Regions from separate parts of the Paenibacillus sp. 79R4 genome, predicted to be linked through region 2. Evidence: riboswitches for the same ligand, from Rfam matches in the RefSeq annotation. Region 2 holds a riboswitch; each other region holds the start of a gene.
The links. Region 2 has a riboswitch for cyclic di-AMP ahead of DMN77_RS03760 (hypothetical protein). Riboswitches for the same ligand answer to the same signal wherever they lie in the genome.

Region 1: linked by a shared signal. The riboswitch ahead of DMN77_RS11605 (KamA family radical SAM protein) and the one ahead of DMN77_RS03760 (hypothetical protein) in region 2 are both predicted to bind cyclic di-AMP.
Region 3: linked by a shared signal. The riboswitch ahead of DMN77_RS21400 (3D domain-containing protein) and the one ahead of DMN77_RS03760 (hypothetical protein) in region 2 are both predicted to bind cyclic di-AMP.

The regions. Positions count from the first base shown of each region.
Region 1 is NZ_QJOT01000007.1:95,245-102,930, forward strand. Features, by position in the region: gene cobS (adenosylcobinamide-GDP ribazoletransferase) at 1-160, shown strand, start outside; gene DMN77_RS11600 (cobyric acid synthase) at 277-1,893, shown strand; cyclic di-AMP (ydaO/yuaA leader) riboswitch at 1,922-2,062, shown strand; gene DMN77_RS11605 (KamA family radical SAM protein) at 2,245-3,384, shown strand; gene DMN77_RS11610 (methyl-accepting chemotaxis protein) at 3,462-5,150, opposite strand; gene DMN77_RS11615 (queuosine precursor transporter) at 5,494-6,195, shown strand; gene DMN77_RS11620 (M24 family metallopeptidase) at 6,277-7,365, opposite strand.
Region 2 is NZ_QJOT01000002.1:391,981-399,666, forward strand. Features, by position in the region: gene DMN77_RS03730 (antibiotic biosynthesis monooxygenase family protein) at 1-215, shown strand, start outside; gene DMN77_RS03735 (DinB family protein) at 239-715, shown strand; gene DMN77_RS03740 (GNAT family N-acetyltransferase) at 753-1,259, shown strand; gene DMN77_RS03745 (TVP38/TMEM64 family protein) at 1,347-1,955, shown strand; gene DMN77_RS03750 (MFS transporter) at 2,012-3,235, shown strand; gene DMN77_RS03755 (metal-dependent hydrolase) at 4,001-4,699, opposite strand; cyclic di-AMP (ydaO/yuaA leader) riboswitch at 5,237-5,477, shown strand; cyclic di-AMP (ydaO/yuaA leader) riboswitch at 5,583-5,779, shown strand; gene DMN77_RS03760 (hypothetical protein) at 5,896-6,309, shown strand; gene kdpA (potassium-transporting ATPase subunit KdpA) at 6,359-7,686, shown strand, end outside.
Region 3 is NZ_QJOT01000021.1:34,187-41,872, forward strand. Features, by position in the region: gene DMN77_RS21385 (dihydroorotate dehydrogenase) at 1-489, opposite strand, end outside; gene DMN77_RS21390 (dihydroorotate dehydrogenase electron transfer subunit) at 486-1,181, opposite strand; gene DMN77_RS21395 (polysaccharide deacetylase family protein) at 1,594-2,403, shown strand; gene DMN77_RS21400 (3D domain-containing protein) at 2,472-3,161, opposite strand; cyclic di-AMP (ydaO/yuaA leader) riboswitch at 3,166-3,378, opposite strand; gene DMN77_RS21405 (VOC family protein) at 3,636-4,019, shown strand; gene DMN77_RS21410 (amino acid ABC transporter ATP-binding protein) at 4,117-4,839, opposite strand; gene DMN77_RS21415 (amino acid ABC transporter permease) at 4,826-5,488, opposite strand; gene DMN77_RS21420 (transporter substrate-binding domain-containing protein) at 5,592-6,410, opposite strand; gene DMN77_RS21425 (alpha-glycosidase) at 7,083-7,686, shown strand, end outside.

The DNA of each region.
Region 1 (7,686 bases), on a different contig from region 2:
CTATTATGCTCTTGCTCCTTTATTAGCTTGGGGCGTCGGTTCCTGGATGGCGAGCCGGATGAGTGCAAGGCTGGGTGGCTTGACGGGCGATACCTACGGCGCAATCAATGAAGGGCTGGAGGCGGTATTGCTACTGCTCGCCTGCTTGCTTTTTCAATGAGTGAAGTGGAGGTTTGATCGATGAGGCAAGAGGATTTAGGAAGAGAGCAAGTTGCTATAAAGGAAAAAGATACAAAGCGGAATTGCGGAGATTCCAGCCATCGGGGCGCTGTGCTGATGCTGCAGGGAACGGCTTCTGATGTAGGCAAGAGTGTCATCGTGACTGCCTTATGCCGAATTTTCGTTCAAGACGGACTCAGGACGGCGCCCTATAAATCGCAGAATATGGCGCTAAATTCCTATGTTACCGCCGATGGCCGGGAGATTGGGCGCGCACAGGGCGTGCAGGCTGAAGCCTGTGGAATCGAGGCGACAACGGATATGAATCCCGTCCTGATTAAGCCGACGGGAGATATGCACTCGCAGATCGTTGTTCACGGCAAGCCTTATCAGCATCTGAGCGCGATGAAATATCGCGAGGAGTTCCTGCCCGTGGCCCGGCCGATCGTGATGGAGGCTCTGAACCGACTGAGGGATGAATACGATCTCGTTGTGCTGGAAGGTGCGGGAAGTCCGGCGGAGATCAATTTGAAGCAGCGTGATATCGTTAATATGAATCTGGCTGGATGGGCGGAAGCTCCGGTTATTTTGATCGGCGATATCGATCGCGGCGGGGTGTTTGCATTTCTGGTCGGAACACTCGAATTGCTGGAGCCTGAAGAGAGAGCCCGGGTGAAGGGCTTCATCATTAATAAATTCAGAGGCGATCTGGAGCTGCTTCGGCCAGGGTTGGATTGGCTGGAACAGCGGACAGGCATCCCCGTCCTCGGAGTGCTGCCCTTCTTGCCGGATTTGGAGATCGAGGCTGAGGATTCAGTCATTCTCGACTCCTACGCTTCGGTACCTAAGCAGGGCCGCGATATCGATATTGCCGTGATTCGTTATCCGCGTATTTCCAACTTTACGGACTTCGACATGCTGGACGCAGAGCCGGATGTGTCTGTGCGTTATGTCCAGCGAGCGGCGGAGCTAGGAGAGCCGGATGTAATCATCCTTCCGGGCTCCAAGGATACGATCAGCGATTTGGCATTTCTACGGGAACAGGGGCTGGATGGGGCAATTGAGCAGCATCTGGAGCGCAGCGCTCATTCGCAACTGGTCGGTATTTGTGGCGGTTACCAGATGCTTGGGGATGCACTGCTTGATCCGGAGGCTGTTGAATCCGGCAAGGTGAAGCGATCCCGTGGACTTGGCTGGCTGCCGCTGACAACGACGTTTCTCCCTGGCAAAAAAACAATCCGCACCACAGGACATGTTCTACCTGATGCCTCGCTCCGCCTTTATTCAACGGAGCCCGTTATCCCCGTTGGCGGCTACGAAATTCACTCCGGGGAGACGGTATACTCAAGTCAGGCTGGGTTTGGTTTAGAGTCATCGAACTCTGACACCGTAGCGAACTCACACGGTACAACAGGAAGTATAGATAACAGGGAGAAAGAAGCAATGTCCTTATTCCTGGTTGAAAGCGCTGATGGAGGGGAACGCACGGAGGGCGTCTGCCGTGTGGATGGGCGAGTGTTTGGTACGTATTTACACGGTCTTTTCAATAGTGATGAGTATCGCCGGGCTTGGTTGGATGGCATTAGACAAGCCAAAGGGCTGGAGCCTCTGGCTGCGACATTTTCCGCTGCGGCCAGGCGTGAGAGGGCGTTTGACCGACTTGCCGATCATGTAAGAGGCCATCTGGATATGGATCAAATATATGAAATTGCGGGCCTTCCAAAGAATCCTTAGTTTTGACATACGCTTACATTTGTAATACGATAAATATACGCTTAATTTTCGAATGGTAAAGTCGAAAAGCGGGGGAACCATTTTTTGGGGCGAATCGTTGTAAATACACGTAGGGAACCATCTTTCCCGAGTCCGTCAGCTAACCTCGTCAGCAGTGGATGGGTCATCATTTATACCGCTTTGCAATGACCCTGTTACGGGTCTTTTTGCGTTTATGAATCTTTAAATTGTAAGCAATATGACCCGTTATTACTCGGCATCTAATGCCTTGCGCTGCACTGTCATCTTTGGTTTCCATGCTTCTTCTTTACGAATCGGCGATGTTGTTTGAGATAAAGGAGGAGATGGTGTATGGCAAGCCCGAAGTACATTACAAATATCGATAGGGTGACGCAGCTATCCCAGGCGGAACGGGAGCAATTGCGTCCGATTACTGACAAATTCGTGTTCCGGGTAAATGATTATTATTTGAACCTGATTGACTGGGACGATCCTAAGGATCCGATTCGTAAGCTAGTGATTCCGAATACGGGGGAACTGCGCGAATATGGGCGCTGGGATGCTTCTGACGAGGATACGAATTATGTCGTACCCGGCTGTCAGCATAAGTACCGGACAACGGCGCTTCTAATCGTCTCTGAGGTATGCGGCGCTTATTGCCGCTACTGCTTCCGCAAGCGGTTATTCCGCAATGATGTGAAGGAAGCGATGGCTGATGTCACGCCGGGGATTGAATATATCTCCAGGCATCCTGAGATCAACAATGTGTTATTGACGGGCGGGGACAGTCTGATCCTTGCGACCTCCAAGCTGCGCATTATCCTCGAACGGCTACGGGCGATCGATCATGTGAAGATCATCCGGCTTGGCTCGAAGATCCCTGTGTTCAATCCGATGAGGATCTATGAAGATCCTGATCTATTGCAGTTGATCTCTGAATTCTCCTCAGCGGAGAAGCGCATTTATGTAATGGCGCATATTAATCATCCGCGGGAGATTACGGCGGAAGCGCGCAAATGCTTCGAGGCACTGCATAAAGCTGGAGCCATCGTTGTGAATCAGACGCCGATCCTGAAGGGAATTAATGATGATGAGAAGGTGCTTGGGGAACTGCTCGACAAATTGTCCTGGGCAGGCGTGACGCCTTATTATTTCTTCATCAACCGCCCGGTCGCCGGCAACTCCGATTTTGTGATTCCGCTGCAGCGGGCCTATCAACTGGTGGAAGGGGCTAAGGCCCGTACTTCCGGTCTGGGCAAGCGCGTTCGCTTATCGATGAGCCATACATCCGGCAAAATCGAAATATTGGCGATCGAGCACGGAATGGCGTACTTGAAATATCATCAATCCCGTGAGGATGAATATGGGAAGTTCATGGTGCTTGAATGTCCGGAGGATGCAGCCTGGTTTGATGATCTTCCCGGTAATGAATCGTATTGGAAAAGACCCGAGAAGAAGCTGGCCGAGGCTGTCTCGGTGAATGAACTGTAAGAGGCAGGTAGGTCTTTAACCAAGAAGAACCGCTGGAATATTAATTCCGGCGGTTCTTCTTGGTTTACTGATCTCATTTAAACTTTGAATTTATCTACAGCCTCGCTTAAGGAAAGAGCATGGCGGTGGAGCTGTTCAATCGCTCCTACATGGTTCTTCATTTCCTCGATTTGTCGGCTGGTGTTGTTGGAGATTTCTTCGATGCTAAGAAGGGATTTCCCGGTTATATTAGCCGATTCTTCAACAGAGGCGGTGACTTCCTCCGTGCTGGCCGAGATTTCCTCGGTTGCCGCCGAGACGGATTGAACGCTGGAGTTAATCTCCGAGATCAGCTCGGTCAAATGGCTGAACGCCAGCTCTGCCTGATTCACTTGCTCCGTACCGGAACTAATCTCACGGGTGGCACGCTGCATCGTCTGCATCGAGCTTACAGTCTCTTCCTGGATGCTTAGCAAGTATTCGCTGATCTTCGTTGTGGCATCCCTCGTCTGTTCAGCAAGCAGGCGAATTTCTTCGGCGACGACGGAGAAGCCTTTGCCATGCTCTCCAGCCCGTGCTGCTTCAATCGCTGCATTCAGCGCCAGGATATGAACCTGTTTTGTAATACTTGAGATCAAATCTACGACTTGAATGATGGATGAAGCACGTTCGTTCAGAGTTGAAATATGCGTGAGCAGCGCTGCGGCGGCCTGCTCGACAAGCTGCATCTGACCGGTTGCCGATTTGGCCAGCTCATTCCCGTTGTCAGCTTCATCTGAAGCTTGACCGATGCGTTCCGTCACTTCAGCCGAGGAGCCGGCGATATGCTGAATTCCTAACGAGATTTCTTCCATCGCACGGGCATTTTCTGCGGCGGCTCCGGCGATGATGGTGCTGCCTTTCTCAATTTCCTGCATCGAATTGCCGGAATGCTCGATCAAATTCTGGAAGGTATTCACAGATTGATAGATCTGATCGGAGCCCTGGATCACCCCGTGGGAGCTATTTTGAACCTTGGTGATCATTTCCTTTAGCTCGGTAATCATCGTTTGGAAGCTGGCCGAGAGCTCCGCGATCTCATCGCGTCCCGTAATAGTAATCTGTTGGGTTAAATCTCCCTGCGCCATTTGTCTGGTTACTGCCGCCAAATTCTTGATCGGCTTGATAATGCGTTTGCTGTTCACATAAGCTGCGATCAGCGCCAGCACAATGACAAGGGCAGCGATCACGATTCCGGTCCATAGAATCTGATCTTCCTTCTGCTTGATAAAGTTTGCATCCATACCTACAGCCAGAACAGCCGTGCTGCCGGACAGGCGGATATAGGCCGTTTTGTGCACGCCGTATTGATCGCTGTACAGCTCGCTGACGCTCAGTTTGCCAGGATCTTGTACTTTCATCGCTTCATGGATCTCAAGCTCGTCTCCAACCTTCATGATCGAATCTTTATTGATTCCGATTACGATTGCCTTATCTTCTTGGACATCGAGAAGATAAGCGGTATGCAGATGGAATTCCTCAACCTTCTTGCTGAGGTAAGACTCAACGGCAAAGCGGGAATTTTCGTTGCCTTTAATAAGCTGAAGAGCCTGTGAATTATCAAGTCCTTTGTAAATATCCCTGGAGCTTGTATGCAGAACCTCATCGAATTGAGGAAGTACATTCTCGTCAATAATACTCATGGCAATAAAATAGAAGGTTGTGCTGAATAAAATGGATGACAGGATTGTGATGACCGCAAAAGTCAGCATAAATTTGCGACCAATGGAGTGATTAAATTTTCGCATTGATATCCCCCTGAGTTTCTATTAATCTAGTTCTTAATACCTATTTATGTATGATGCATTAGAATAAAAGACATATAAAGGTATTGTAAGATAAAATGAAACATTTAAACAATGATATTATTTATTTTTTTATTGATAGCGATTTCATTGTTTCGAGATAGTGAATTTTAGCCGTTTCCCGGGCCTGTTTTATTGATTAAAAACAAACTTTTTGTACAACTCTATAATGGAAGAAATAATAGGGTGGCAACTTGCGAAAAGCTATGTTATCGTAGAAAATGCTGATTTGAATATCAGCCGCGGTTCGTAACCATCCCGCGTAACCAAAACTAGGAGGCATGTTATGTTTAACTTTTTCTGGGGCCTTATATATATGCTCATAAATCTCACCTTCTTCCTGATCTGTTATCGCTGGTTCGGCAAGAAGGGATTATATGCCTGGATCGGGGTTGCCACGGTTATCGCCAATATTCAAGTCGTTAAGACGATTGACATGTTCGGCATTGTGATGACACTTGGCAATACAATGTATGTAAGCCTGTATTTGACGAGTGATTTGCTAAATGAGAAGTATGGGCGTCAAGAGGCCAAGAAGGCGGTATGGTTCGGCTTCTTCACGCTGATTATGACGACGATTCTGATGCAGATGGTTCTTGTGTTCCAGCCGCAGCCAGGTGATCTGGCGCAAGCTTCGCTTAAGACGATCTTCGGGTTGATGCCAAGATTGGCGCTGGGCAGCTTGACCGCTTATTTCATCAGTCAGTTTCTCGATATCCGCTTGTATTCTTGGATTCGCCGTTTCTATCCTTTGCGCAATCAGCTCTGGATTCGGAACAACGGAAGCACGATGATCAGTTCCTTTGTCGATACGTTGATCTTCTGTTCAATTGCCTTTATTGGTAAATACAGCTTTGACGTATGGCTCGAAATTCTGTTCACTACTTATATAATAAAATTTGCACTGACCGCGGTGGGTACGCCTTTTCTGTACATTGCACGCAACTTCCATCCGGACGGTGAGCCGGAACTCGATCAAGTGAAATAATAGCCAAAAAACCTCCAGGGCCGCATTCGCGCGTTCTGGAGGTTTTGTTGTTGACTAGAGCACGATGTTGCTTATGGCAGATTAGTCGATAAAGGTGAGCTGCTTCGGAAATTGGGTCAGCACGTCAACGCCGGCTTCGGTAACCAGCACATCGTCTTCAATCCGGACGCCGGCGATCCCGGGAACATAGATACCAGGCTCGACGGTAAATACGTTGCCAGCGGAGAGCGTGAGTTCATTTAATCCGTGCACGGAGGGGAATTCATGAACATCGATGCCGAGTCCATGACCAAGGCGATGCAGGAAATATTCCCCGTAACCCGCCTCGGTAATCAAGTCTCGGGCTGCTTTATCGATCGAGGCGAAAGTAACGCCGGGACGAATGTGGGCAATTGCCGCTTCATTGGCGGCAAGTACGGTATTGTAGATCCGGGTCTGTTCGTCCGTGATCTCTCCATAGGCGAAGGTGCGAGTAATGTCCGAAGCGTAGCCGTCTGCGTAGACGCCGATATCGAACATAACCAGATCGCCGCGGCGCAGCTGTCTTTTGCCTGGAACTCCGTGTGGCAGTGCGGCATTCTCACCGAATAATACCATCGAATCGAAGGAAGGACCGTCTGCCCCCAGCTTGCGAATCTGGTATTCGACCTCAGCTACCATCTCATTCTCGGACACGCCTTCCTTCACCTGCTTGAGCGCCGCCTGCAATACCTGCTCGATCAGGGAAATGGCGTGGCGCAGCTTCGCGACTTCCTCAGGAGACTTATGCATCCGCAGCTCACGCAGCCAAGGGCCGACATCGAAGCTTGACGAGAAGGAGAGGGCTTCTTGCAGCGCTTCATAGCGGGCCATGGACAGATTTTCTTTCTCAAGACCCAATGTTCCGATCTTGCCTTGTACCTTTGCTGCTAATATCTGATAAGGATTATCGGTATCCTGATGCGTGATAATATCGGTAATATCCGCCGCCGCACAGGCGGCTTCTTCATCGAGGGCCGGAACGAGCAGGAATGGCTCATGGCCAGTCTGCAATATGGCTCCCAGAAATCTCTCATGGGGGTCGCTCAGAAAGCCCGTTAAGTAATATACATGTTTGGGATCCGTAATGAGCATGGTATCGATCCCGGATTGCTTCATATTTTCTTCAAGTCCGGACCATTTAGCGTTCATAAGTATTTGATACTTCCTTTCTGAGATAACTATTAAGAGGTAATTCAAAAATTCCACTTTGGATAAGGAAACCGATCGGGGCAAATTCAAGGCTGAGCGATCGCGATTCAGGGCAGGTATTCTTCCGAGATAGAATTTCTTCAACTCCGTGGATATTCATAAAACCTATATCTAACACGAAGTAACACGGAGAACCTATTCACCATCGAAGCTTGACTTGAATTCAACCGGGCCTAAGCGAATGCTGACGAGTCCTGTTTCCTCCAGTTATTATTATAGGCCAATTGAGTCATTAACGATAGTTGGCTGGAAGGGACCAGC
Region 2 (7,686 bases):
TTTCTCAAATGCGTGGATATTTGGGACATGAGCTACATAAATGCGTAGAGACCGAAAATAAGTACATTTTGCTCGTGAAGTGGCATTCGATTACCGATCATGAGGTTGGGTTCAGACAATCTCCTCAATACGAAGAATGGAAGGAATTACTGCACCATTATTATGATCCCTTTCCATTGGTTGAGCACTATGTTCAGATTAAATTAGAGATGTGAAGACATCGATGGAGGTAATGAGCATGAGTTCAAATGAAGCTATTTTTGATCAGATTGAATTTATAAGAAGTCAAACCTTGAAGATGGTGCAGGGGTTAACAGAGGAAGAGGTGCGGACGATTCCTGATGGGTTCCGCAATCATATTTTGTGGAATCTGGGGCATATCGCCTTCGTACAGGACCGTTTTGCCTTTCTTCTCGCTGGACTTCCCTCGGGGCTGCCGGAGCAATATCGGGAATGGTTCGCTAACGGAACATCACCGCTGGAATGGACGGGTCAGGAACCTGACTTCGCGGAGGTGTGCCGAATCGCTGGAGAGCAGCCGTCAGAGATCAGAAGACTATTGTCTGGGCGCTTGGATGAACCTACGGTACAGCCATTTACGACTAGCTCAGGCTTCACGATGGATCGCATCGGATCTTTGCTGAGCTTCAGTCTGTACCACGAAGGGATGCACTTCGGCATCATTAAACAGTTCAAGAAGACGATACAAGGTTGATTACAGTCAGACTTGCAGAACTAGGAGAGGTACACGGATGGATGAACAATATGTCATTGAGGATGCGGTTCTTGAAGATCTGGGCCGCATTGTAGATATATATAATGAGACGATTACCGGACGGATGGTTACGGCTGATTTGGAGCCGATCACTGTAGCCAGCCGCCTATTATGGTTTGAAGAGCACGCCCCGGATTTTAGACCGCTATGGGTACTTAAGGAGGGGGAAAGAATCGTTGCATGGCTCAGCTTTCAATCGTTCTATGGACGACCAGCTTATCTGGCGACGGCGGAGATCAGCATCTATATTTCCGCAGAATGCCGTGGTAAGGGCTTGGGCAGTCTGCTGCTTCAGCGGGCGATCGATTTCTGTCCGCGAATCGCGGTGAATACGCTGCTTGGTTTTGTGTTTGCCCACAACCAGCCGAGTCTCTCCCTGTTAGAGAAGTTCGGGTTTGAACGGTGGGCGCACCTGCCTCGTGTTGCTAATATGGATGGAATTGAGCGCGATCTTGTTATTTTGGGAAGAAGAGTTGAACACTAATCGAGCTTTGGGCCGAAAGATTTCTCACTGCAAAGTGATATTGTTACACATCTTGGCCCGAAGAGTCGAGAATGGAGAAGAAATCGCTTGAATGAATGGATAGAACAATGGACGAGTTGGCTGATTAATGCCACACAGCTGGGCGGTTTTTCTATACTGATCATTACGATTCCGCTGGCGCTTCTGCAAGGAACGATCGGCATATTCCCGTTTGCGACAATCGTCATGCTGCATATCTCCGTATTGGGGATCGCGGATGGACTCATCGCCAGCTGGATCGCCGGAACGGCCGCCGGGATGATCATATATTTACTATGCGGCTACTTATTCGCTGACTGGTTCAACCGCAAATGGCTGCGTAAGCTGCAAAAATATGAGAAATGGCAAAGAGGCCTGGAGCGGTATGGCGTATGGGCAGTAATATTTCTGCGCACCCTGCCGATTATGCCTAACAATTTGATCTCGTTCATGTCGGCTATATCCAATATGAAGCTATCATCGTATACATGGTCAAATATGGTTGGCAACCTGTCCGGGATATGGCTGTATGGAATATTAAGCGCATCGGTCGTATTTCCAGACACAGATCTTCGCAAGCTAATATTCAGTTATATTATTTTTCTGGTCGCCCTTACCATCATCTTCTGGTTCAGAAATCGGAATATGATCAAGCGGGACCGCAGCATGACGGCATAATCGCCTATAAAGTATAAATGTAAAATAGAGATATGAGTGGAGAATGGGGTGGCACAATGAGTACAGCAAATATAGCGGCGAAGCCGAAGACGAGGAAGCTGTTATTTAGCGCTGGCCTCAGTTGGATGTTCGACGCGATGGATGTCGGGATTATATCGTTTATCGCCGCTGCTTTGGCGGCGGACTGGGGGCTGACCCCACAACAAACAGGCTTGTTCACAAGCATTAACTCGATCGGCATGGTGTTCGGGGCCGCTCTGGCGGGTCTGATGGCCGACAAATTCGGCCGTAAAGCGGTGCTGCTCTGGACGCTGGTTATTTTTGCTGCAGCGAGCGGTTTGTCCGCTGCTGCTACAGGATTTGCCATACTGTGCGTGCTTCGCTTTATCGCCGGCTTTGGGCTTGGCGGTGAGCTGCCCGTAGCATCCACCTTGGTCTCGGAATCTGTACCCGCCAAGGATCGGGGGCGGGCTGTCGTTTTGCTAGAGAGCTTTTGGGCCCTCGGCTGGATTCTGTCAGCGCTGATCGCTTATTTTGTAATCCCGGATTACGGCTGGCGGATGGCTTTTGTCATTAGTGGTGTGCCAGTCTTGTACGCCTTGTATTTGCGTCGCTCAATTGAAGATCCGCCGCGGTTTATCGAGCAATCGAATGCCATGAAACAGCGGTTTTCGGTCAGAGAGAAGCTGCAATCTGTATGGTCAGCTCCTCATCGACGCTCGACGATCATGCTCTGGATTTTATGGTTTACTGTAGTCTTCTCCTATTACGGCATGTTCCTATGGCTGCCTTCGGTCATGGTCCTGAAGGGCTTCAGCCTCGTCAAGAGCTTTGAATACGTGTTGATTATGACCCTGGCTCAATTGCCGGGTTATTTCACGGCTGCCTACTTCATAGAGAAGTTCGGCCGGAAATTCGTATTAGTCCTGTACCTGGTGCTTACCGCTGCAAGCGCGGCCTGGTTTGGCAGCGCAACGACGGAAGGGATGCTGATCGCCTCGGGGATTTGCTTGTCCTTCTTTAATCTGGGGGCGTGGGGAGGCATGTATGCCTATACGCCGGAGCTGTATCCGACCAAGGTCCGGTCGACAGGTGTTGGCTTCGCTGCTTCCTTCGGCCGGATTGGCGGGGTAATCGCTCCGTTCCTGGTTGGCTGGCTTGTAGCCCGGGAGGTAGCGATCAGCTCGATCTTCTGGCTGTTTTTCGTTACGGTTCTGATCGGCGCGATTGCCGTCCTCTGGCTAGGTACCGAGACAAAAGGGAAGGAACTTTTGGACTAGCTTTGGATTAGCAAGCGCCTCTGTGCCTGTCTGTTCAAGGGAGCGCTAATGAAAAATTGAGCTGGCATAAAGGGGAGAACAAGGTGATGCAGAAGCGAAACGCTGTTTGCTGAAGCGAATCTGCATCTGCTTCTTGTTGTAAGTTTCGCACGGCATTATGTTGGTCGGGATATGGTACTTCCCGATTTGATTCGGGAAGGCAACATGGACCCGATTGCGTAATCTACTATTTTGGAGATTCTAACGAAACGTGGTATCGTTATTGGCTTCAAATCGGGGCGCTGAGATTTTTAACGAAACTGGGTATCGCTATTGAACAAGAATTATCTCTTTTTGCTGGTATTTCGCCCAAATAACGATATGGTGTTTCGTTAAAAATAATTTCCCGCTTTTGGGGAGCCAATAACGTTCTGTAGTTTCGTTAGAAATAAAAATAGCTGCTGATAAGCAGCTATTTTTATTTGGTCCAGCATTGGTCCAGCATTGGTCCAGCATTGGTCCAGCATTGGACTAACATCGGACTAGCATCGTGCCAGTATCAGGCCAGCATTGGTCCAGCATTGGACTAGCATCGTGCCAGTATCAGGCCAGCATTAGCCCAGTATCGTGCCCGCATCGGACTAGCGTCGTGCCAGTATCAGGCCAGCATTGGGCGGTAGGTGCAGCCGGTGCGGTCGGTTATGGGCGGATGGCCTGACCAGCTGGGTTAATGGCCCGGATACAAAATAAATAGAGCGGTCGATGAAGTGAGACGAGAATGGTCAGTTAACGCTCCAATTGAGCTTGATCGAGGCTTTCGCCCGGCAGCAGGGCATGGCCGGATATGCCAAGCTTTTGCAATTGGTGGGCGAATTGTGCTCCGTCCTGCTTGATGAGGCCAAATGTATCGTAGTGAACCGGGACCACGTGCTTGGCGCCGATCCATTCGGCAGCGAGCAGGGCGTCCTCCGGTCCCATGGTGAAGAAATCGCCGATCGGGATGAAGGCGAGATCGATCTTATGTTTGCTTCCGATGAGCTTCATATCGCTGAACAGTGCGGTATCACCGCAATGATGGACGATGAAGCCGTTGATATTAAGCACAATGCCCGCAGCAACTCCCAAGTAGACATTGGTTCCGTTCACTTCTACGGATGAACTGTGGAGAGCCGGGGTGAAGGTTAACTTGCCGAACGGGAAGTTGGATGAGCCTCCCAGGTTCATCCCGGTTGCCTTAAGCCCTTTTTGCTTAAAAAAGTCGGCCAGTTCAACAATAGCTACGATGGTGGCTCCAGTCCTTCTGGCAATCGCCTCAGCGTCCCCGATATGATCCGAATGCCCATGGGTAAGCAGGATATAATCGACATCGATATCTTCTGCCATAGCAGCTGCTTTAGGATTTCCGGTCAAGAATGGGTCGATGATCAGACGGTAATCGCCGGTATCTAAAAATACGCATGAATGTCCGAGATACGTTAGTTTCACAAATATCGCTCCTTTTTGGCAAAATAATGAACTAACTCTATTATAGCGAAGCAGAGGCATGAGTAAAATTTTGCTGGCTGGCCAGTGCAGTATTAACATTTTGCGCCTGCCGGATCACTGCATAGCTGTGAGCTATGATGATCCAGACGGTAGCTAATCCCGGTCAAAACAGCGGCGGCAATGGTGACTATTCCCCCGGACCAGGACACATCGATCAATCGACTGTTTATGGCAACGAAGCCGCCAAGCGTCGAACCGAAGGCAATATAGATAGGGTTTGCACTTGCTTACCGAGTATAACGTTCCAGTAAAGGGGAGAGTCCAGAGGTCGTTTGCTATAATCTGTGGAATTCTTATAAAAGAATTCAAAATCAAGAGTAGAAATGAGCTATAGCGAAAATTAGAGAGCGCCATATCAATGTAAGCGGTATATTTTCGTATTCCTTTAAATTTATCGCTTTTTTTGCCAGGAAGTTGGCTTTACAGTCAACCCTTGCAGCGGTATGATTCAATCCATAATCCATAATCAATATTAACCAATTCCGATCGCTTAATCTCTGGGATATTCCAGGGAACGGGGGAACCAACAAGTGCTTGCTGCGTGATGATCAATGCGGCTTGCGCGACGTCTGAAGGGCCAGGGCTGGTGTGAGAGCCAACACAGGCCCATTCGGACAGGGGTGAATCCTGAGGAAGAGACCATGGACTCTTCTCGGGTAGGGCGACTCTCACCGCCCGAATCCGTCAGCTAACTCCGTCAGCGTGGGTATGAGAGAGGAAAGGTGACTGCGAGCCGCAATAAATTCGGCCACAGAGGACCGTTTGCCTCTGTGGTTTTTTGCGCCCTAATTTGAAAAATGAATTGAAATACAATGAAATGATCCATCAAAAAACGCTGAATGCTGTCGTGGATAGGACAGCAGCGGGGGAACCAACGGTACTGAGTGATGTCCGCTCCGCGGGCTTCTCAACCTTAGTTCCATGGGGTGAATCGCTTGGAGGATAATCTATTCTTCAAGGTAGGGCGACTTCCGCGCCCGAATCCGTCAGCTAACCTCGTAAGCGTCAAGGAAGAGGCAACCACCAAAGGCCGAATAGTGGGTCCAAGACCACCCATAAAGCCGCGGGGAAGGTTACTATCTTTCCTGCGGCTTCTCTTGTGTTGTCCTCTGCAAATTCAAGGAGGGTGTTCTCAAGTGGAGGGAGAGTTTGTTCTGGTAGCAGCCCCGAACCCGGTTGGACTGAAGTTCATTTTGCTGCTGATGGCAGCGAAGCGTAATTTCGCGGTACTGGTGAACAACAAGAAGGAGGAAGAAGTCCTTCATAAACTGGGCGTAAGACATGTATTGCGCATCAAGACGGATGACGAGCAGAGCTGGATCGTTCCGCCGTTTCCAATCGGCCGCTGCTATATTTTTGAACTGAGTATGACATTAACTTGTCGCTATTTGCAAATCTGCCGGAGATGGACGCAGGATCAGATTTTCATTATTACTCCGAATAAAAATCCGCGCATGATTTACAAAGGGCTGGGAGCTTCTTATGTCATCCATTCCGTGAGCGGAGAGGTTGGATTTCTGCTTACGGCAAAGCCACAGCTTGAGCAATAAGCCGGAGCTTAAAATTTATAAACAGGATTCCTGATGGGGTGAGTGTGTAATGGATTATTTACAAATGTTCATCGTGATCGGCGTCATATTATTGCTGGTGAAGCCGGTCGGAACTTATATATATCATGTTTTCTCCAATGTACCGAATCGTAGTGATCGCATCTTCGGAGCAACAGAGCGGTTTATTTTCAGCATAGCCGGCTACCGGCGGCGCGAAGGGATGGATTGGAAGAAATATATTATCAGCTTGCTGGCCACCAATGTGGTGTTGATGACCATCGCTTTCCTGCTTCTCAGCCTGCAGCAGTGGTTGCCTTGGAATCCCGAAGGAAGCGGTGGTATGGAGCCGACGCTGGCATTCAATACGGTAATCAGCTTCATGACCAATACGAATCTGCAGCATTATAGCGGGGAGACAGCACTGAGCTATTTCTCGCAAATGGCTGTTATCACCATGATGATGTTCACATCGGCGGCTACAGGTCTATGCGTTGCTATTGCTTTTATCCGCGGGATTACCGGGAGAGGCCAACGGCTGGGGAATTTCTTCGAGGATTTTGTAAAGGCGATCGTTCGTATTCTTCTGCCTGCTTCGCTGATCGTAACGCTTCTGCTGGTGGCGCTCCAGGTTCCGCAAACCTTGCAGCCTGCCACGGCTGTGAACACGCTGGAAGGGACTGTACAGCGAATCTCGCTTGGGCCGGTGGCCTCGCTGGAATCCATCAAGCATTTGGGTACGAACGGGGGTGGATTCTTTGGAGCAAATTCCTCTCATCCGTTCGAGAACCCCAGCGGGTTGACGAATGCAATAGAGATGTGGTCCATGTGGCTGATCAGCGCATCACTGCCTTATACATTCGGTTTATTTGCCCGCAATAAGAAGCAAGGTTGGGTTATTTTCTCCGCGATGATGGTCTTGTTCCTTGGATTTCTATCTTTGGTCTATTTCAGCGAGAAGGCCGGGAACCCGCTCTTCCATACGCTTGGAATAGACCTCACGCAAGGTAATATGGAGGGCAAAGAGGTGCGTTTCGGGGTTGCGGGCTCGGCGATTTTTACGGCGATTACGACCGCTGCGACTACGGGGAGCGTTAACAATATGCATGATTCGCTTACTCCGCTTGGCGGCCTGGCAGCTCTGGCCCAGATGATGCTGAACGTCGTCTTTGGCGGGAAGGGCGTCGGACTTATGAACATGGTGATGTACGCCATACTCGGCGTATTTATTTGTGGATTAATGGTCGGCAGAACGCCGGAGTTCCTTAGCAAGAAGATTGAAGCCAGGGAGATGAAGCTGATCGCCATTGCGATTCTTATCCATCCCTTGCTTGTGCTTGCGCCAACAGCAATCAGCGCTATGACAGGGTTAGGGTACGA
Region 3 (7,686 bases), on a different contig from region 2:
TACCTTCCTGACGACCTCCCGTGCCGTCTCCGTCTGGATGCCATAGGCCATCCCGCCCGCTTTGACATTGGGACAGGAAATATTGAGTTCAATCATGTCGACAGCCGGATTACCCGCAAGCGCCCTTCGCTTGGCATCCGCTTCGATTCGTTCAGCTCCCTCCACATAGTCCTCCATCGTATTCCCGCCCAGATTCACAATGCGAATCAGATCCAGCTGCTCCCAGCGCGGACACTCCTCGCTTAGGAAAGCTTCGACTCCCGGATTCTCCAGGCCAACGCTGTTCAACAACCCGGATGGCGTCTCATAGACTCTTATGCCGTCATTGCCTGCCTTCGGGTGAAGGGTCAGCCCTTTGCCGGAAATTCCCGCAAGGCGATTCAGCTCATAGAGCGCTCCATATTCCTGTCCAAATCCGAAGGTTCCGGAGGCCATAACGAGCGGATTCTTAAACGTCAGCTTGCCGAAAGAACATGATAAATCGATCATTCGAATACAACCTCCTCTGCCGGAAATACAGGACCATCCGTACAAGCCTTCTTCCGTTTGTCTTTACATTTTACACTGCATACCAGACAGGCCCCAATCCCGCAAGCCATCCGGTTCTCTAGTGAGACATATACCTTGGCTCGTCCGGATGAAGCTTGTTGCTTGCGCTGCACAGCGTGCAGCATCGGATGGGGTCCGCAGGCTATGATCGTATCATAGTGCTCAAAATCGAGATCGTCGAGAATCACGCCACCCACATTGACATGTATCTGTCCAGCGGAAGCTGCACGGAATTCTTCTACCATGTAAGACTCGCGGCTAAAGCCGAGATACACGTCGGCATTCGGAACCTGGCGCAGGGCATAATAAAACGGGGCAATCCCGATTCCCCCGCCAACAAATGCCGTCTTGCCTTCCGGAGCTTCAAATCCATTTCCAAACGGACCTTCCAGCCTCACATGATCCCCTTGCTTCAAATTTGAGAATAGTCTCGTTCCCTCTCCAACGACTAAATACAGAAATTCGATCCGTCCAGGCGTAATATCGAAAATACTCAGCGGCCTGGACAGCAGCGGATAATGGTCCCATGCGCGTATCATGTAAAACTGGCCCATCTTCCCGACGAATTGACCGGCAACGGCCAGACGAAATACTCCTGGTGCTACTTCCTCATTGGATATGACTTCCGTCAAATTGTTCAGTCCCCTTTCTTATTGAGGTTGTTCAAAAAGCCCACTTCCGATCCGAAAAGCCAACGAAGCCATGTGGCCTGCGAAAGCCTCTCAGTTGTTCACGACCAACTTCCTGCGCCCCTCTTCTCAGTTCCTATGCTCATCCAACAGAAGCGTTTGGAAAAATATCGGAAACATGAGCTCCGGTACTGCAAAACTGGCCTTTTTGAGCACACTATAGACGCCTGCTTGATTTTATACACTTCATTTAAAGATGCAATTTTTCTCGCCTACCAGTCTGTGATAAACATCACTCCAAAACGATTTAGCCCTGAGTAAAACGCTTACCTTGAAAATTAACCATTTCCTCATATTTTTCAATGAATATGGGCATACCAGAACATGACATTTATTTTGGAGAAGAGGTAATGCTATGTCCACAAAACTCAAACACTGGATGATCGTCTGCACCATCCTGCTCATGTTGTTCCCAAGCTCTGGGAGCATTGAAGCCAAACGGTCGTCACCGGGTGCACCAGGTACGGAGGACACGGCACCTACATCCACTGAGAGCAGTGAAAAGCCGCTTAATCTAGCCGAGCTGCAGCGCAAATATTCCGAGACCTTTGTATTCCGCGGTCCTCGGGTGAAGCAGGTCGCACTTACTTTCGACGATGTGCCAGACCCCCGATTCACGCCGCAAGTGTTGAAAATACTGAAGCGTGAAGGTGTCAAAGCCACCTTTTTCGTCGTAGGCAGCCGGGCCAAGAAACATCCTGATCTCGTTCGGCAAATCCACCGTGATGGCCATATCATCGGCAACCATTCCTATACTCACAATCAATTCAAGAAGCATTCGATGCAGGAGTTCCAGTCCGAAATACTGCGGACCGAAAAGGTGATTCAAAATATCGTCGGTTATCGCCCGAAGCTGATTCGGCCTCCATACGGTGATATTAATGAAGCTCAGGTTCGTTGGGCGAAGCGGCATAGCTACAGAGTCGTAAACTGGAACGTCGATTCTCTGGATTGGAAGGGGCTCGACAAGGACAAGGTCAAGCAGAACGTGCTTGAAACGGTTGGTCCCGGATCGATCGTTCTCCAGCATGCCGGAGGCGGCTCGGGCTCTAACCTGAACGGTACGATCGAGGCGCTGCCCGAGATTATCGAACAATTGAAATCCAAAGGCTATCAATTCGTTAATGTGGCCGATATGCTCCAAACCAAGAAAAATAAATTGTAATAAATAGGGCCGTACCGGAACAGCTTCTGTCCGGTACGGCCCTATAAAATCGATGAATCTATAATCTGCTATTTCAATACAAACAACTTAACATCCTGATAACCAAACTGGTTCACAAAGGAAGTACTGCCCGGGATGAAAATATCGATCCGGTTGCCCTTGATCGCTCCACCGATATCTGTCGCTGTCGCTACAAAAGCTTTCTTAGGCAGGCCTTCATGATCATGTCCGGTTACGAGCACCTTGGTGCCCAGAGGAATCACTTTCGGGTCCACTGCAATCGTTCCTAGTTTGAGCGGGTTGCCATAATAATCTACCGCGCCATATCCGCCATTTTCACTTGGAGCTGAAGAATACGCCGTCGCTTTGGCGCTGATCGTCTTGGAGTAATTAAAGCTCTTGCCCCAAGCTTCAACCACCTTTTGATCTGCAAGTACGCTTAGCGTAGGCAGCAGAATGGCGCTGTCCGCAGATGAAGCCTTCATTTCCGGAGCAGACATCGTATTGCTCTTGTTATCAGGAATTGTGATGCTAAGACCTTCGTATATATTGGTTGCCTGGATGGTCGGATTAGCGGTCATCAGCTTGTCCATCGGCACTCCATACTGCTTCGAAAGTGTATAGAATGTATCTCCTTCCTTCGCTGTATGTAACGAGTCGGCCAGCGCAGGAACGGATTGGATCGCTCCAAATAATCCAGCGGTAATCAATGCTGTCTTCATCATGCGCTTGAATGTCCATGTATGTTGTTTCTTCATGTTGTCCTCCTTTGATTTCGCCTGCGGAGTTAGTTGTCGGATTCGGGAAAAGGAAGCTTCCCTACGCGAGAATAGTAACAAATGATAGATTCATTTTTTGTTACTTTATCCGCGCTTCACCCCAAGATAGCCAATCTGTAAATGATTCCATTTCAAATCGGCCTTTCGTTAAATCGTCCCCCGCACTTGTCCTAGTAAGTTTCGGCTCATTGAATATATCACAACTTTGTAACCAATAGCTCATGTAATTGTTACCATTTGCGCACAAAGCCTGATATAACAAGGTATTTTTAATCTTAATTAATGACAAATACAGTTATATGTTTACTATATAAGCGCAACTCAACATGAGAAATGTGGACTGGAAAAGCCGGACTTGCTCTTTCTTTGGTTCGACCTCTATAGTAGTAAAGAACGGATAGGATGGTATTCCGCATAGCGAAAATATTGGGTTGGAGGGGTGAAGCATTGGGCTTGCTGCATCATATCGAGATTTACGTATCAAACCTTAAACGTTCGGCAGAATTCTGGGGATGGTTTCTGTCAGAGCTTGGTTATGCGCCGTTTCAGGAATGGGAAGAAGGCCGGAGCTGGAAATTAGGAGACACTTATCTAGTGTTTGTTCAAGCCAAAGAGAAATACCTGGACGTTCCCTACAATCGATGTCGTGTGGGGCTGAACCATTTGGCATTCCATGCGAATTCACGGCAACAAGTGGATGAGCTGACTGTCAAGATTCGGTCCAGAGGATTAAACGTGCTTTATCAGGATAGGCATCCTTTCGCCGGCGGAGAAGACTATTATGCCTTGTTTTTCGAAGACCCTGATCGAATAAAAGTCGAGTTGGTAGCACCTTGAGCATCCCTGTTCGCGATACTAGCAAAAAGGGCGATCCCCAAGTAGTATTTACTACCGGGATCGCCCCTTCCATTCCTCGCGCAAATATATCGCTCGGTTAGAGTACTTTGCTCAGGAACTCCTTCGTCCGCTGCTCCTTAGGCGCACCAAATACTTGCTGTGGCGAGCCTTGCTCCAAAACCTGGCCTTGATCCATAAAGATGATGCGATCGCCGACCTCTCGGGCAAAGCCCATTTCATGCGTAACGATGACCATCGTCATTCCTTTGTCGGCCAGCTTCTTCATAACATCAAGCACTTCTCCGACCATCTCGGGGTCAAGCGCGGAGGTCGGTTCATCAAACAGCATTACATGCGGCTCCATCGCCAGCGCTCTGGCAATGGCAATCCGCTGCTTCTGCCCACCGGACAATTGTGAGGGATAGGCATCCCGCTTATCCTGCAAACCGACAGTTTGCAGCAGATTCATCGCTACGGCCTCTGCTTTGTTCTTGTCCATCTTCTTCACGCGTATAGGCGCAAGGGTGATGTTATCGAGCACCGTCTTGTGCGGAAACAGATTGAACTGCTGGAACACCATCCCCATCTTCTGACGAGTCAAGTTAATGTTGTGCCCTCGTACGGTAATCGATTCGCCTTCGAACAGAATCTCGCCTTCAGATGGAGTCTCCAGCATGTTAAGACAGCGCAGGAACGTGCTCTTCCCCGATCCGCTCGGACCGATTACAACGACAACCTCCCCTTGCGAGACCTCAAGGTCTATCCCCTTCAAAATATGGAGATGACCGAATTTTTTATGCAAATTTTTAACGGTTATCACTGGCCTTCAACTTCCTTTCGAACACACCCAAAACCCGAGATAGTGTGAATGTCAGAATAAAATAAATTACTGCAACGATCAGATACGGTGTCATCCCGTTATACGTGATGCCAACGACAGAGCCGGATTGGAAGATCAGCTCGGTCACACCGATAATGGAGACGATAGAGGACTCTTTAATAATCGTTATGAATTCATTGCCGATGGCCGGAAGCACTGATTTAATCGCCTGCGGAATGATGATGAAGCGCAGCGACATTCCCTGCGACATCCCGAGTGAACGCGCCGCTTCCCCTTGTCCGCGATCCACGCCTTGAATACCTGCGCGAAAGATTTCCGCCAAATAAGCCGAGCTATTGATGGACAAAGTAATCGCACCCGATTGAATCGGAGTAAAGTTAACGCCGAATAATTGCGAGAAGCCATAATGAATAATCAACAGCTGTACCATCATCGGCGTTCCGCGCAGGAACTCCACCCAAGCATGGCCGATGAAACGGACGATTTTTAAGGGCGACATCCGCACCAAAGCAACCACAAGCCCGAGAATAAAACCGCAGATAACACCGATCGCAGCCAATAAGAGCGTATACTGCACACCGGTGAAGAAGTAATCGCGGTAATCCCAAAACATCGTAAAAAACTTCATAACCAGACCATTCCTCCCAAATTCATCAGAAAACTTGCTAAAAAGCAGAAAATAGCGAAGCTTCTCCGCTATTTTCTAGAGCAATTCCTTAAAAATCCAATGTTTATTTCACAGCCAATTCGCTGGCTGCTTGAATATACTTCTCTAGGCTTCCATCTTCCATCAGGCGTGTCAAGGTAGCGTTGACCTTATCAAGAATCTCGCTATTGCCCTTCTTCACAGCGACAATATATCCGTCATCCTCAGCCTCCGGCTGAGCCTCTGCAATGGTCAGACCCTCGATATTGCTTATATACGCCTCTGCTACTGGACCTTCGATGATAGCTACGTCTACACGGCCTGTTTTTAGCTGCATCATAATATCTTGAGTTTTCGCCAGGGAAGTGATCTTGGCATCCTGGACCGTCTTGGCAATATCCTCCTGGATCGAACCCTTTTGAACGCCAATCTTCTTGCCAACCAGCGCATCCATCGTCTTGTAGCTGCCTTCTTCACCGGTACGAGTGACAACAGCCTGCATTGCCGTAAAATAAATCTTAGACATATCTACTTCCTTCTGACGCTCAGGTGTTGGACTTAAACCGGAAATGGCAAAATCAATCCGGCCGCTGTTCAACTCATTCATTAGCGAATCGAATTGCAGATCCTTGATTTGCAGCTCAGCGCCCAGATCCTTGGCAATTTCCTTGGCGATTTCAATGTCAAAGCCGACGATTTCATCCTGTCCTTGATCATTTTTAATATGGAACTCATATGGAGCAAAGTCTGCGCTGGTGCCAAGCGTGATGACCTTTTTGTCTGAATTCCCGCCATCGCTTCCTGCTCCTTGCGCGCTCCCATCATTATTTTTATTTTGTCCGCATGCGGCAAGCAAGCTGGTTACCATCAATAGAGCTATAACTAATGTTCCCCACTTTTTCATTTCTCTCTCTCCTGTCATTTGCTTTCTTTAATCTATAATCACTTGGCCAATTATAAAACAAAATGCATATATATGCAAAGGTAAAATATGATACTTCATCATTTATTCACAGATTTTTATCCAAGTATTGAGGGTTAATTAAGCTGTGGTTAATTAAACGAAGCTGATAAGTTAACAATATCACAGCAATCCATCTTAACGGAAATTGGTTCCGCTATTTTGGCGAATTCGACGTTTCCGTAATTGTAACGGAAATCTGATCCTCTATTTGGGGATCATCTACCTATATTCTGCTGAAAAACTTCAATTTAAGGGACTCCATTTCCGTTAGAATTCAAAAATGGCTCTTTCAAGCCAAATAGCGGCACTGATTTCCGTTAGATCTTTCTGGGCCAAAAACCGCTCACCTTCACCAACGGCTCAGCGTATCGAACATACGGATTAGTCTAGCCGGTATAGTTAGTGGCGGCGTATTGTTGGGGGAATGGGGGAATTCGTGCTGTTGGGGCTACTACATTCTAAAATGACGATTTTGAAGTGCAGAAAATTACATTCACGCGCTGTGTCGCGTTAAAACGTTAGTGAATATTTATGAGATTCGCTTAATTTATTGCCCTGCCTTTTATTCAATTCCAAAAAGCTTGGACATAATAGGACAAAGGAGTTGAATCTATGCTGCTGGAAGCTCTATATCATGTTCCAAGAGATAAGTGGGCCTATGCCTACGATAATTCAACGATTCATCTGCGGATTAGAACGAAGCGTGATGATCTGGAGCAGGTCATTGCCATGACCGGGGATAAATATAATTGGGCCGGTACCTATCAGGAGTTCAAAATGGAGAAAGCGGCTCATGATCTGATGTTTGACTACTGGGAGGTTGATGTTCGCCCCCGCTACAGGCGCTTATCCTATGCCTTCAAGCTCGTTGCCGGAACGGAGACGATTTACATGCTCGATTCGGGCTTGCAGCATGATCCGCCATCCCCGCCGGGAGAATGCTTCGAGTTCCCCTATATTCATGAAATCGACGTATTCAAGGTCCCGGAGTGGGCCAAGGAAGCCGTCTTCTATCAGATTATCCCGGAACGGTACGCTAACGGGAATCCGGATAATGACCCGAAGCCCGTGGAGAATTGGGGAGGCACACCGAAATTCGATAATTTCTTCGGCGGCGATTTACAAGGGGTGCTGGATCATTTGGATCATCTGGTCGATTTGGGGATCAACGCCATTTATTTCACACCTTTATTCACTTCGCCATCCTATCATAAGT